2 regions of the Paenibacillus sp. JT31N7 genome follow, and region 1 is predicted to be linked to the other one. Evidence: predicted binding sites of a transcription regulator. Region 1 holds the regulator's gene; the other holds the start of a gene.
What was found. The regulator Rex, encoded in region 1, represses fermentation and respiration genes when NADH is low (regulators of the CRP and FNR family bind a similar motif). The targets are predictions, from matches to a motif close to TTGTGAAATATTTCACAA.

Region 1 (7,587 bases):
CAGCTCGGCATGGTGGCTTCAGCCTTCGGCATCGAGCATGAGCGGCCTCACCAGGCAGACAGCGATGCGGACGTTACGGCGGAGATCTGGACGATGAGTCTGGACAGGCTGTTGTCCCTGCCTTTGCTGACGGTTCAGCGGCTGGCTCAAATCTTGCCGGCCGAGACGAGCGACCTCGGCTGGTTTATGTCGGAAATCGCCCGGTTTAAGGAACAGCAGACCCCTTTGGACCAATCGATTCATCAGTATTACCGCCAGTTCGCGCTGAACGTGCAGGACTGGGGGGACGAAGACCCGATACGCGACGAGAACGATGTGCTGGAGCTGAGCGACTCTTTTGAAGACGTTTACGATGGGGTAAAAGAAGCGCTGAAAGCGAAGTTCGAGCATTTCGAAAGCCGCGAAGCCCAGGAAATCATGATTCATGAAATTGAGGAAGCCTTTCAGAACGACCGGCATCTCATGATCGAAGCAGGTACGGGCACGGGCAAATCGCTTGGCTATTTGATCCCGTCCCTGTATTACGGGATTAAGCATGACGAGAAGGTGGTCGTCAGCACGCATACGATCAATCTGCAGGAGCAGCTCCGGGAGCGGGATATTCCGCTGCTTCACGACATTTTCCCGGTAAATTTTAAAGCATCGGTCCTCAAAGGCCGCAGCCACTACTTATGTCTCCGCAAGTTCGAAAACCGCATTTCCATGCAGGAGTTCGATACGGGCAAGGAGGACGCCATTACGGCCGCCCAGATGGTAGTCTGGCTGAGCCAGACGCAGACTGGCGACGAAGAGGAGCTGCACTTCGGGAACAAAGGGGCCGCTTTCTGGCATACCGTGTCCAGCGATGCGGAATCGTGTCAGAACCGGCACTGCCCGTGGTTCAAAAAATGCTTTTATCACCGTGCGCGCCATGACGCCAACAATTCGGACGTTGTCATTACGAACCACTCGCTGCTGTTTACCGATATGAAGGCCGAGAACCGGGTGCTGCCGGCTTATAAGCATCTCGTCCTGGACGAGGCTCACCATTTCGAAGAAGTGGCAAGCAAGCATCTGGGCAAAGAGCTTCATTACCTGGGACTGACGAACCAGCTTCTCTGGCTGTTCAAGGACAGCCGGAACGGGCAGCTGCCGGCGCTCCGCACGAAGCTTCAACGGTATGACGACGATTACCGGGCGGCTACCTGGATGAACGGAATCGACAACCTTTTCCCGAAAACACTCCTGATTAAGGAAGCTTGGGATTTACTCTGTGAAAAGTTTTACGAGCTGCTCCAGACGAATTCCGAGCCCGGTCAAATCGATCCCGGTTCCCTGGTGATGCGTCTGAAAAAAGACTCGCTTCCTCCGAATTGGAGCGATTTCACGGATCTCGAGGAGATTTTGGAACAGCATATTCAAGATGTGTATAAATCCGTGGATTCGCTCGCGCAGGATTTGAAAGAAGTCCAGGAAGAATACGACGTCCAGAGCTTCGTAACCGACCTCGGCGGCGTGGCTAAGGAATTACAGGCAGCGAAGGAGACGCTCCGCTTCTTTATGAAGATGGCGGACGATAATTTCGTTTATTGGGTAGAAGCGGGGACGTACAACAAAAGCCGTTCGATCAACCTGATCTCCGTGCCGATGGACGTAAGTCCGCTTATCCGCGAACATTTCTTTGATAACAAGGAGAGTGTTATTCTTACTTCGGCCACGCTGTCGGTCAATAAATCGTTCCAGTATTCGGCGGATCAGCTGGGGCTGAAACTGCCGACCGAAGAAGAGGAGAATCCGAAGCTGAAAACCGTTCAGCTTCCGTCCCCGTTCCAGTACCGGCAGCAGGCTCTTGTCTGCATACCGCGGGACTTTCCGATGATCCGGGGCCGCAGCGGCGAAGAGGAATTTCTCAAAGCGCTGACGGAGTCCCTTTCCGAAGTGGCCGTGGCCACACGAGGGAGGATGCTCGTGCTGTTCACTTCGAATCGGATGCTGAAGCAGGCCCACGCGGTTCTGAAAGAAAATCTTCGCCCCCACGGCATTCATGTGCTCGGTCAAGGGGTGGACACCGGCAACCGCAGCAAGCTGACCCGGCTCTTCCAAGAGCATAAAGCGTGCGTTCTGCTCGGCACGAGCTCGTTCTGGGAAGGGGTGGACATTCCGGGAGAAGCCTTGACTTGTCTGGCTATCGTACGGCTGCCTTTCCAGCCGCCGAACCATCCGCTGGTTGAAGCGAAGAGCGAAAACCTGAAAAAACGGAATCAGAACCCGTTCATGAAACTGTCGGTACCTCAAGCCGTCATCCGATTCAAGCAGGGCTTCGGCCGGCTCGTACGCAGGGCTTCGGACAAAGGCATTGTGCTGATCTACGATACGCGTGTCATTGAGACGCAGTACGGCAAGCACTTTCTCTACTCCCTGCCGGGACCGAAGATTGAACATATGCCGGTAGAGCGCATCGTACCGAGAATTCAGGAATGGATGGGAGAGAACTCGCTTGAAGTCACCTAAAATATCAGAGGCTGTCGTAAAACGGCTGCCGATCTATCTTCGTTTTCTTAATGAGCTTTCGAAAAAAAACGTCTTAACGGTTTCGTCCCAGGATCTGGGACAGAAGCTGAATCTTAACCCGGCACAGATCCGCAAAGATTTGGCTTACTTCGGCGAATTCGGAAAGAAGGGGATCGGTTACGATGTGACCTATCTTATCGAGAAGATCCGTCAGATTCTGAAGCTCGACCGCCAAATACCGGTTGCCCTCGTGGGAGCCGGTAATCTGGGCCGGGCGCTGTGCAACTATAACATCTATTTGCGGGAACAGATGAAAATAACGGCGATTTTCGATTCGTCGCCGGACAAGATCGGCCAGGTCATCAATAACATGAGCGTTCAGCCCATGGAGCATCTGGCCGATGTTATCCGGGATTCCCGCATTCGAATCGGCATCATCACCGTTCCGGCTCCGGAAGCGCAAAATGTCGCCAACCAATTCGTGAAGTCGGGCATCGAAGCGATTCTGAACTTCGCTCCGTCCATTCTGAAAGTTCCCGAAGAAATCCGTGTGCATCATGCGGACTTTACGGCAGATCTCCAGAGCCTGGCCTATTATCTTCCTGAATAAACAATGGAGGGTTTGGCCTTGAAAACCAGAAAAACCGCTATAAGGACCCGTTTTAGGGCCGTATGGCGGTTTTTTTATGGAACTCACTGTTCATTTTTATACGAAGAACTTAAACAACACGGTGTACAGCACATAAGACAGGATGATGCTGATCGGAATCGTAATGATCCAAGTGATGATCATGCGCGTTACGGTACCCCATTTCACCTCATGAAACCGGAGTACGGAACCCGAACCGATGATCGCGGAGGAAATCACGTGAGTGGTCGAAAGCGGCATCCCCATATGCGTGGAAGTCTGAATCACGATGGAGGACGTCAAATCCGAAGCGAAACCGTTGATCGGCTCGATTTTGATCAAGTTTTTGGAGATGGTCTTGATGATCTTCCATCCTCCGATCGAAGTACCGAGGCCCATTGCGGTCGCAGCCGCGATTTTCACCCACAACGGCACGTCCATGGTTGTCTGGGCTCCGGCAGCGACGAGTCCGAATACGATAATACCCATCGCTTTCTGAGCGTCATTTCCCCCGTGGGAGAAGGACAGCAGCCAGGCGGACAGGATCTGGAAGAACTTAAATACGCGGTTTAGCTTCGAACGGGATTTGTTGCCCGTCAGGATGACCAGGTATTTGATGATGGTCATGATGATGTACCCGGCCACAAATGCGACAATCGGCGACAGCACCAGAATCAGCACGATCTTGCCGAGACCGCTCCATTTGACGAAGTCGGCTCCCGCTCCGGCCAGCACGGCTCCGACAATGGATCCGATCAGGGTGTGGGAGGAAGAGGAAGGAATGGCATAATACCAGGTAGCCAGGTTCCAGATAATGGCGGACAGCAGAGCCGCGATGACGATAAATTCACCGTGGTTGATCTTGGTCGGATCCGCGATCCCGCTGCCGATCGTCTTGGCCACCTCCGAAGAATACAGGGCACCGACGAAGTTCAGACAGGCGGCGGAGATAATGGCCACTTTCGGGCTCATCGCACGCGTAGAGATCGAAGTCGCTACCGCGTTTGCCGTATCGTGGAAACCGTTAATGAAGTCAAAGGCAAGGGCGAGAAAAACGATTGCAATCAAGGTAATAAGAACTGTTGTCGTCATGAAATCCTCCTAAACTGCTGGGCTTACGAGTAGCGCAGCACGACGCTTTCCAAGATATTGGCAACGTCTTCACATGCATCGGTGGTCTGTTCGAGACGTTCATATAGTTCTTTGAGCTTGAAATCTTCGTAAGGATCGCGTTTGGTGATAAAAATTTCACGGATGCCTTCGCGCATCAGGCGGTCGGCTTCGTTTTCAAGCGCATTGATTTCAACCGTATGTTGTGGGATCTGCATGTACTTCTTTTTGGAAAGAAGCTTGAAGGCATCGAGCATATGTTGGCAGCTGGACACGATCACGGCGGAGAATTCCTGCATAACCTTGTCCGTCTGGCTGATGTTGAGATAGTCAAAACGTGCTGCTGTCGCTTCAATGCCGTCCAGTACGTCGTCGAGCTTGGAAGCCAGCTCCATAATATCTTCACGGTCGAGCGGAGTGATAAAGACTTTGTTCAGCTCTTTAAAGATTTCGTGGGTGATCTGATCGCCTTTGCTCTCGATGTCTTTGATCATCTGGAAAAAGTTTTCCGGAATTTTATCTCCCATCATCGCGTTTCTGAACATCTGGGATGCATGGAGTGTGTTTTCTGCCGCCCGTATGAGCAGGTTTAAAAAATCGACGTCTCCTCTTTTACTGCTAAAAAGCGATGCCATTACGGTTCCTCCTAGTGATTCGATTGTAAAGATTCCGTGAAGTTAAGTTTAATGTATGTAGAATTTTGTAGCTTAAACTCACAAACTTAAAAATATCATAACATTTCCCCAGAAAGCAATCACTGGTTGAGCGTTTTTTCAATTGTTTGCTCGGCTTGATTTTAAACAAGTGACGTTGTACATTGAAAAGATAAGAATAACTGCCGATTTCGGCACTTTATACGGAATGAGGGCTATCGGATGAAAAAAACGATTATTATAAACGGCTTGTTCGTAACAGGGGACGCAGCCGCACCCGTAATTGAAGGCTGTATGGTCATGGAAGGAAATCAGCTTACATATATAGGAAAGGATGCGCCGCATCCGCTGGAAACGTACGACGAAGTCATCCGCGGGGACCGCAAGCTCTACATGCCCGGTCTCGTCAATACGCACGGCCATGCGGCTATGACTTTGCTGCGCGGCTATGGAGACGATTTGGCCCTCCAGGTATGGCTGGAGGAGAAAATGTGGCCGATGGAAGGCAAATTCACGGCGCAGGACGTGCGCTACGGAACGCTTCTGGCCATCCTTGAAATGATCAAGGGCGGAACGACGACATTTGTCGACATGTACGACCATATGAACGAAGTGGCCCAAGCCGTATCCGATTCGGGTATGCGGGCACGCTTGACCCGCGGTGTCATCGGGCTGTGTCCGGCCGACGTTCAGGAAGCCAAGCTCCGGGAAGCGGTCGCTTTCGCCAAGGACTGGAACGGTGCCGCGAACGGCCGGATTACGACGATGATGGCTCCGCACGCTCCTTACACATGCCCGCCGGATTACATTGAACGTTTTGTGCAGGCCGCACACGATTTGAACCTGCCTATTCATACTCATATGTCCGAGACGTTAAAAGAAGTCGAAGCCAACGCGGAGCAGTATGGCGCACGGCCTGTCGAGCATCTGGAAAAACTGGGTGTTTTCACGAGACCGACCCTCGTTGCGCACGGCGTTCACCTGACGGACGAAGAGATCGCCGTTCTTGCCAAATACAACGTCGGGGTTTCGCATAATCCGGGGAGCAACCTGAAGCTTGCCAGCGGTGTTGCCCGAGTGCCCGATCTGCTCAAAGCCGGCATAAACGTGTCCCTCGGCACGGACGGTGCCGCGAGCAACAATAACCTCGACATGTTCGAGGAAATGCGGCTTGCCGCCCTAATCCACAAAGGCGTAACCGGCGATCCGACCGCCGTACCGGCCGCTGCGGCATTAAGCATGGGCACATCGATGGGCGCACGCTCCATCTGGCTTGACGATGTCGGTACGCTCCAGCCGGGCATGAAAGCCGATTTTATCGCGCTGGATATCGACCAGCCTCATTTTCTGCCTCGTACGGACTATGTTTCCCATATCGTCTACTCGGCATCCGCCCATGATGTGGTAGATGTGTGCGTGGACGGCAGTTGGATCGTACGCGGCCGCGAATGCCTGACGCTTGACGAAGAGAAGATTAAACGGGAATTCGAATCGTGCTTCGCCCGTTTGACGAGCAGTTAGTCTTCAACAGGAGGAAGGAGAGAACGGAATGCTTAAAAAAGCCATTTGGATCGGGCTGTTTGTCGTACTGACATCGGGGTTCGGCATTAACCGTTTTTACGTGAACGTCCAGGCGAACTACTGGGAGACAAATTCCCGGGCTGTACAGGCGGCTTACGAGAAAACGACGATGATCAAGGCTAACCGGGTCGAAGCTTTCCATGGAGCCCGTTCCTATGAAGTCGTTTACGGGGAGGACAAGCTCGGCAACGGGCTGATCGTCTGGGTGCCGCTCAAGCAGGACGGGACCGGTCTGGCCATCGATGAGATTCATACCGAAATGACGGCCGAGAACATAACGGAAGAAGCCGTGCGCGGGATTATGGCTAAGAAAAACCCCAAGCTGGATATTCTGCGTGTAAACGCCGGCGAATTCAAGGGGAAGTATGTCTGGGAAGTCTTTTATAAAGACGAACAGGACCGGGCGTTCTACGATTATTATAATTTAAAGACGGGTGCATTAGAAGATACGTTTAAGCTCAGCCTTCAATAGGGTGGGCTTTTCGCTTATTTCGTTAATTTGTCAAAGACTCCACCGTTTTTTTTGCCCACGGGTTATGGACTGTGATATACTACTCGTATAGCATTTGCTAAATACGAATAGTATAGAAAGGGGGACGTAAGTTGCGTAAAATACGTCTCTTGCCCATCCTGTTAAGTGTCGTCATCACCGCTTTTTTTCTTTTTGGCGGCTGGTTCGCTTATCAGACCTACGCCATCGGAAAACCGCTAGGCAATATCGTGAAAGAAACACCGGGGGTTGAGCAATCCCAGGTCACATATAATGATAAAGAAGTTTCGATCCGTCTGTCTCTCAAACCAGACACCAGCTTAAGAGAAGTGTACGGCCGCATTACAAAAGAAGGAGCCTCTACAATCGGTTCCCGTGACGTGAAACTGTCGGTCAATACAAAAGAATCTCCGGATCTCGATAAATGGTGGGCGCAAGCGCTGTTCGATGTTGCCCAAGCGATGGAAACCCGTCACTATGCCGATATACCTACGGCCCTGGAAAAGCACAAAACGGACAAAGACAGCAGTTTGGTCGTTAAAACCGAAATGGACGAGCAGAACGTTTACGTTCATCTGCAAAAAGGGGATCAGCACAAATACGTGGTGCTGCCCCGGAATGCCGAAAAAGTTGGG
Region 2 (7,587 bases), on a different contig from region 1:
TTCATGTAAGCTCGCTGCGCAAGAAGCTGGAGATGAACCAGCAGTCGGTTCAGATCGAATCCATCCGCGGCGTGGGGTACAAGCTCGTTGCCCATCAGGGCCGCAAGGTGTAAACGGGACCGGTGCGGCTGAGTGCCGCCGGTAACGAGATCGCGCCGTGCGAGCGAGGCGATGGGCACGGCCGATACGGAAAGCCCCGGGCTGTTGCCGGGGCTGTTCCGCACGGCGGCGCAGCAAAAAGAAAGGCAGGTCCCGATGCGGGCCTGCCTTTCTTCGGTTTGTCTGCGGCGCGCTGCACTTGACCGCTAATGCCGCGGTTCTGCCGGCCCGCGGATACGGCTGGTTGAAAGCGGCGGGTCCAGCCGAGTGTCGCAGCCGCAGAGCGCAGGAGAGCGCAGGAGAGCGTGGCATGAGGCAGCCCCGCTGCCGGGAGGCGTAGACGCGCGCGGGGCCGGCCGGTAAGTGCAGAGACGCAAGCTTGACTTGTGCGGTTCCGTTAGGTCGCCCGGCAAGCTCCCAAACGCCTGGGCTAGTACCAGCCGCACCAAGCGAGCTCTCGTTCTGCGTTGCTTCAGCATGACGGTGAGCAACCATGGCTTGCCCGCCTGAAAGCCCATATCCGCCTTACCGGTTCCACTCCAGCATCTTTTTACGGAACTCATGAGGCGAGCAGTGATTGATTTTCTTGAAGGTTTTGTAGAAGTGAGCCATGTTCGGCATGCCGATCTGTTCGCCGACCTGGGCGACGCTTATGTCCTGAGTCAGCAGGATTTTTTCGGCTTTTTTGATTTTTTTGAAATTCACGTAATCGAGGAAAGAAATGCCGAGTACTTTTTTGAAATATTTCACAAAATAGTAGTAGGAAATGTTGGCCGCTTTGCTTGCTTCATCCACGTAAACTTTGCCGTCGATATTCCGGTCGATGTACTCGAAAACCGGCTTCAGGCGGATCAGATCGGCGCTGTTGCCGTAATCGAGCAGGCGCTTCTCGTCGCTGCGGAGCAGAGAGAGCACGATCTGTTTCACCAGGATGGAGATGGCGATTTCATAACCGACTTTTTTGCCGGCGTACTCGGTGTAAATGTTGCGGATGCAAGCAAATACCTCGTCACGGATAGCGGTATTTTCCCGGAAAATATAATTCAGCTTGCTCAGCGCGGACTGGGTCTCCGAAAAATAGCGCAAATAAGCAATTCCGCTTTCGTCAAAGTAATGCTCCAGATCGAACTGGAACACATAATAGACGAGTGTGGTGTCTGCCGACGAACGGTCCCGGTGGAGCTCGGAGGAACCGATGAGGACGACGTCCCCGGCGCTCAGGCTTACTCTTTCATTTTCAAGGTAAACGTCGAGTTCCCCTTCCACAATGGCGAGCATTTCGACTTCCTTATGGTAATGCCACGGGCTCGTTTGCTCATCGTCACGACGGGCCTGAAAGACCCGCATGGACAAAAAAGGGTTTTCATAATTAATCTGTTCGTTATAGATTTCCACCAGCTCTGCCCCCGAATGACAAAATCGCATATAAGTATCGCCATATCTGTGATTTTATTTTGGCGAGGTATCTTCTATACTTTATTGTAGTACGATCGAGCAGGCAGGGGAAGCCGCTAAATTTTAGAACGCGCGTACATTTCGCCGCCATCCTGTCTGATTGTTAGTTACATACCCATGTTTACCCATTTGAAGGAGGAACTGCAATGTCACAAAAGTACCGGATCGGAATTATCGGATGCGGAGGGATTGCAAACGGCAAACACCTGCCGAGTCTGGCGAAACTGCCTAACGTTGAATTGGTCGCATTCTGCGATATTGTCATCGAACGGGCGGAAAAAGCCAAGGAACAATACGGTTCCGGCGATGCTTGCGTTTACCAAGATTACCGTGAACTGCTGAAAGATTCCTCCCTTGATATAGTTCATGTCTGCACACCGAACGATTCTCACGCGGACATTACCATCGATGCACTGGAAGCCGGCAAACACGTCATGTGTGAAAAGCCGATGGCTAAAACGTCCGTGGACGCCCGCCGCATGGTGGACGCCGCGAAGCGGACCGGCAAGAAACTGACGATCGGTTATAACAACCGTTTCCGTTCCGATTCCCAGTATTTGAAAAAGCTTTGCGAAGACGGCGAGCTTGGGGAAGTTTACTTCGCCAAAGCACACGCTATCCGCCGCCGGGCCGTTCCGACTTGGGGCGTATTCCTGGATGAAGAAAAGCAGGGCGGGGGCCCGCTCATCGATATCGGGACTCACGCGCTCGACCTTACGTTGTGGATGATGGACAACTACAAACCGAAGGTTGTGCTCGGCACTTCGTACCACAAGCTCTCTCACCGGGCAAACGCCGCGAATGCATGGGGACCTTGGGACCCGGCGAAGTTCACGGTGGAAGATTCCGCTTTCGGCATGATCACGATGGAAAACGGAGCGACCATCCTTCTCGAATCCAGCTGGGCGCTGAACACCCTTGAAGTCGACGAAGCGAAATGTACGCTGAGCGGAACCGAAGGCGGAGCCGACATGAAGGACGGCCTGCGCATTAACGGCGAGAAAAACAGCCGACTGTACACGCAGAACATCGAGCTTTCCAGCGGAGGCGTCGCTTTCTACGAGGGGGCGTCCGAGAATGCGCCCGACCTTGAGATGCGCATGTGGATCGACGCGATCGAAAACGACAAAGAGCCGGTGGTTACACCGGAACAGGCGCTTGTCGTATCGGAGATTCTCGAAGCCATCTACGAATCGGCGAAAACCGGCAAAGCGATTTACCTGAACGAAGAGAAGGAATAGCGGCCGGAGTCTGCTAAAACAAAGAAGTCCGCCTCGTTTACGGGGCGGATTTTTCTTAAACTGTCCAACAAAAATAAGCTCGTTTCCGTTAGCGGAGAACGGGCTTTTTTGCCGTCTGGAAGGAAGGATAGCAGAAGGCCGAATTTGTTAGGCCATCGGTTGAAGAAACTGATCACGGCGGGCTTGGTTGGCATGGAGACATGGAGACAGAAAGGCGCGGACATGCACAATGAAATCAGGGAGAGAGTTTTAACTAAGAGCCTGAAAAAACGGGGAGTTGAGTTCTAGGAGGACGTTTGTGAAGGATTTATTCTTCCTGCTCGTCGGCGGCTGCACCGTCTTCAAACGGTTCGCGATCTTCTTCGTAGTACATATAGTCGGCACCTCCTTCCGGAAATCTATTCTTACATACTAGTTTATGATCGTTTTCTGCAAATTATCACCATGTAAGCGGCAGGTAAAATAAAAAAAGGCGACTCTCTTACGGAATCGCCTTTCTTATCGCTATTTATAGGACTGGTATGGCCGAACGGCCGGACAAGAGCAGAGAAGGTTCAGCGCATACGCTGCTGACGATCGCCTTCCGTCTCGTCGGTGACATCTTTGGTGCGGGGCGCCCACAGAAACAAGAAGAGCAGGGAGAGCGCAACGACAATCGGAGGAGCATACATGATCATAACATGTTCCACGGCAGCATCATCCTTTCTTATCCCGGTTTCCTTGAACATAGCCCGCATCAAACAGGAACAGTCTCATCAGCAGAACAAGCGAAGGAATGAGGATCAGCAGGCCGGCGATAAAAGCAACAATAAGCGCCGTGCCCATGGCGGGATTGGTGAAATTTTCATGAATCGTGATGTACGGATACAGAATGTAAGGCAGATGGGAGGCTCCGTACCCGAAAAAGGCAAAGGCGAACTGAAGCAGGACGAAGGTGAAGCCGAGGCCCAGATATCTTTTTTTCCAGACGGCGTAGACGGCAATCAGGAAGCAAAGAAACGAGATGACGAACATCCAGGCGAGATCGAGCATTCTTGTAAAATGTTCGGGGTTGTGCCGGGAGATCGCGAAAAAGACGAGCACGCTGACCAGAATGGTCGGAACGCTCCAGAAAAGCGCATACCCGCGTACAATTTCGAAAGCGGCCGTGTCCTTCGCCTTATGCGCATAGTAGGCCAGGAACATGGCGGAGATGTACAGCACGCTGACGATAGCGAGCAGCACGACCGACCAGGTATAGACGCTGCCCAGGAGAGCGCTCCAGTCCAGCGTGATTTGGCCGGCGGTTTCCACGATCAGGCCGCCTTCCGAAATGGCCAGCACGGTCGATAAAGCGGCGGGGATCAGCAGTCCGGTGGCTCCGTAGATCAGCATGTACCAACGGTTGTCTTTGGACCCGTACGTGCTGAAGGCGTAGTAGGAACCACGCAAAGCGAGAAGAATGAGCGCCAGGGACCCGGGGACGAGCAGCGCCGTGCCGTAATAGCGGGCGGTTTCCGGAAAGAATCCGACTAAGCCGATGTAGAAAAAGACAAGAAACACGTTGGTAACTTCCCAGACGGGAGAAAGATAGCGCTCAATGATGCGGTGCGTACTATTTTTGCTGCCCGTAATGACGGAATAGTAGCTGAAAAAACCGGCTCCGAAGTCAATGGAAGCGACGATCAGGTAGCCGAACAGAAACACCCACAGAACGGTGATGCCGAGCAGTTCCAGATTCATTCCAGCGGCCCCCTTTTCTCGAAAACGCCGAATGCGATCAATTCATCCGCAACGTCGTTGTTTTTGAACAGTTTGGACAGCACTTTTATCGCGGTCAGCCCCAGGACGAGATACAGCAGACAGAACAGGAGCAGCATCTTGTCCACATGAGCCGACGTCGTGGCGGCTTCGGCCACTTTCATGTAGCCGCGGAGAATCCACGGCTGCCGGCCTACCTCGGCATAGAACCAGCCGAGCCAGATGCCGAGCATGGAGAGCGGTCCGCAGGCGACGATCACCCGGAGCAGCCAGCGCGGAGCCGGCTTCGAGGCGCGTTTGCTGCGGCTGAGCCACAGATAGAGAGCCGCGATCACGATGGTGAACATCCCAATGGTGACCATGCCGTCGAAGAAGTAGTGCACATAGAGCGGAGGCTCCAGCTCGTCGGGAATCTGATCCAGCCCTTTGACTTCAAAACCGGGATTGCTGCCGGCGAGAATGCTCAGGGCGTACGGGATTTTCAGCCCGTATTTGATTTCTCTGTCCTCTGTCAAAATTCCGCCGAACACCAGCGGAGCTTTGGTCTGCGTCTCGAAATGCCATTCGGCCGCGGCCAGCTTCTCGGGCTGATAAGCCGCGAGGAACTTGCCCGAGAGGTCGCCGATCGCGGCCGTTGCCAGCGCGAATACAAGTCCTGCGCTCATCGTAAGCTTGAGCGCCTTCTTGGCGTAAAGCCGGTCACCTTTGCGGCGCAGCAGCGAGAAGGCCGCTATGGCCGCAAGAATGAACGCGCACGTCATGTAAGCCGATGCGAGGACGTGGGAGACTTTCGTGGGCGTCGCCGGATTGAACATGGCCGCGATGGGGTCCACGTTCGTGATTTTGCCGTTTTCCAGCGTAAAACCCTGCGGCGTGTTCATAAACGCGTTCACGGTCGTAATGAAAAAGGCCGAGGCGGAAGACCCGATGGCGACCGGGATGAGCAGCATCAGATGCCGTTTCGGTTTGAACCGGTCCCAGGTATACAAATAAATGCCGAGAAAAATCGCTTCGACGAAGAACGCGAACGTCTCCAGAAATAGCGGCAGCGCGATAGCCTGTCCGGCGATTTCCATAAAGCTCGGCCACAGCAGGCTCAACTGGAGACCGATAGCCGTTCCGGTCACGACGCCGATGGCGACCGTGATGACAAAGCCGCGCGCCCAGCGGCGGGCCAGCAGTGTGTAGTACCGGTCGTTCTTGCGGATGCCCGTCCATTCGGCCAGAGCGATCATGACCGGCACGCCGACACCGATAGTGGCGAAAATAATGTGGAACGCGAGCGTGACTTCGGTGAGTATGCGGCTGTACAGCACAGGATCATAATGAAACATGATGGCACCAACTCCCCCTGGGATATTCTTGTTCTTTGTAAACGTGTAAGGTCATGCAAACAGCCTGCGCAGAAAGGAAAGCAGCATAACGGCGGCTACGACGAACATGAGAATCATCAGCCGTTTCTCCTGCCGTTTAAACGGGTTCATGCCTTCACCGCCCCGGAAATGAATTGTAAAACGAGACCCTGGATTACTTAAATCAAATCCTTCTAATTTATCTTACACACTTAGCTGTGATTATTTTCACAATATCTGTGAGTAAACGGTGAAGAAAGGTTGACGAAATGTTGACGGGTCACGAAAAAAAGAAGCTCCATCCGGAAGCACGGGAAACGTGCGACTGGACGGAGCCTTTACAGTGAATGGATCTTGTGCGGCCTTCGGTTAAAAGAGGCGCTTAAAGTGGAAATCCGGGAATAGGGAACTGACCGGCTCATATTACAAGGCTTATGCGAACCCGGAACAAAGTCTTGGAGGACGTGTACCAATCTGCCGTTCGAACCAGGAACAAACCGCAACCCGCAAAAAGCCGCGGCCCGGGACTAACTGTACCCCGCACCCCGCATATCCGCAAACCGCATCCCCTCAACAAGCCGGGCGGGGCAGCTAGTCCTGCTCTTTCTGGATTTTAGCGGGGTTGTTGATTTTGTAAGGCACGGGATAGCGGGTCAGCTTCTTGGCCACGATTTTGGCCTCGAACGTGATCGTATCGCCGACTTCGAGCTCCAGCTTCTTGATCGTCGCGCTGTGGCTGGACCAGGCGGTGCCGATATCCGTTTCCGGCTCCATAATGGTCACATTCTCGTAAATGATGACCTCATCGTCGTTATCGGAAAAATGATTGGGAACCGTCGTGAAATCCTGTACCGTAGCGGTCATCTTCACTTTTTCTTCCGGAAGCTGAAGCTTGGGCGCTTTTTCTTTCTTGGCCTTCGCCTTAGGCGCGTCGGCGGCTGCGTCAGTGGCAGCGGGCTTGTCCGGATCGGCCGGAGCGGTTTGCCCGGGCGCGGCCTCCGTCTGTGACGCCAGCGTCGACTCTGCGGCAGGCTGCTTCTGCGGGATGGCGGCAGACGTAGTCTCACCAGCCGCATCCGCCGGAACTTCACCTGCAGGCTCCGCATTCCCGGCAGTCTCGTCTCCTTCCGGAGCTTCGGCTTCGGTGCCGTTTTCGCTGGAGGACCACTGCCTCTGCCCGTAGTTCGCCGCCTGCATTTCCTTCAAATAGGAAGGATGGATGCAGTGCTGCTGCTTGTTGTCAAATTCTATGACAGCCGTCATTCTGTCGGTGTACCCGACGATGGTGCAGGGAACGTTCAAGCCGTTTCCCTTATAAAAAAAAGCTTTGGTCTTGGTTGCCTTACCGGATAGCAGGCCCCATTCCTTGCATTGTTCAATCTGCTCCGCCTCGTCTTCGAAGGCGTGGTAGATGCCGGGCTGAATCGTAAACGCGTATACCATCGCTTCTCCGCCTTTCTGTTTATCCCGTTTATTTTAACATTTTTCCGCCGTTATTTTCACCGGTTTCAGGGAATACGAGCACGAACGTCGAGCCGGCGCCTTCCCGGCTCCAGACGGAAATCGTACCGCCGTGGGCTTCGACGATCGACTTCGTGATCGACAGCCCGAGTCCGGCTCCTCCGCAAAGCCTTCATTGACAAGGCCGAATTCGAGAAACTGCAGAATGTGCGGCTCGTCATCGACGAGCAGGATTCGGA

Region 2: the regulator Rex is predicted to act here: its motif matches at 6,104-6,121, upstream of AC58P5_RS11770 (cytochrome ubiquinol oxidase subunit I).

The regions. Positions count from the first base shown of each region.
Region 1 is NZ_JCAUAT010000003.1:260,461-268,047, forward strand. It holds gene dinG (ATP-dependent DNA helicase DinG) at 1-2,490, shown strand, start outside; gene AC58P5_RS15800 (redox-sensing transcriptional repressor Rex) at 2,477-3,100, shown strand; gene AC58P5_RS15805 (inorganic phosphate transporter) at 3,197-4,210, opposite strand; gene AC58P5_RS15810 (DUF47 domain-containing protein) at 4,234-4,863, opposite strand; gene AC58P5_RS15815 (amidohydrolase) at 5,104-6,402, shown strand; gene AC58P5_RS15820 (cell wall elongation regulator TseB-like domain-containing protein) at 6,431-6,934, shown strand; gene AC58P5_RS15825 (hypothetical protein) at 7,066-7,587, shown strand, end outside.
Region 2 is NZ_JCAUAT010000002.1:324,155-331,741, reverse strand. It holds gene AC58P5_RS11795 (response regulator transcription factor) at 1-113, shown strand, start outside; gene AC58P5_RS11790 (AraC family transcriptional regulator) at 625-1,494, opposite strand; gene AC58P5_RS11785 (Gfo/Idh/MocA family protein) at 1,701-2,795, shown strand; gene cydS (cytochrome bd oxidase small subunit CydS family protein) at 3,350-3,484, opposite strand; gene AC58P5_RS11775 (cytochrome d ubiquinol oxidase subunit II) at 3,492-4,517, opposite strand; gene AC58P5_RS11770 (cytochrome ubiquinol oxidase subunit I) at 4,514-5,869, opposite strand; gene AC58P5_RS11765 (hypothetical protein) at 6,479-7,330, opposite strand; partial or broken gene AC58P5_RS11760 (ATP-binding protein) at 7,359-7,499, opposite strand; partial or broken gene AC58P5_RS11755 (DNA-binding response regulator) at 7,514-7,587, opposite strand, start outside.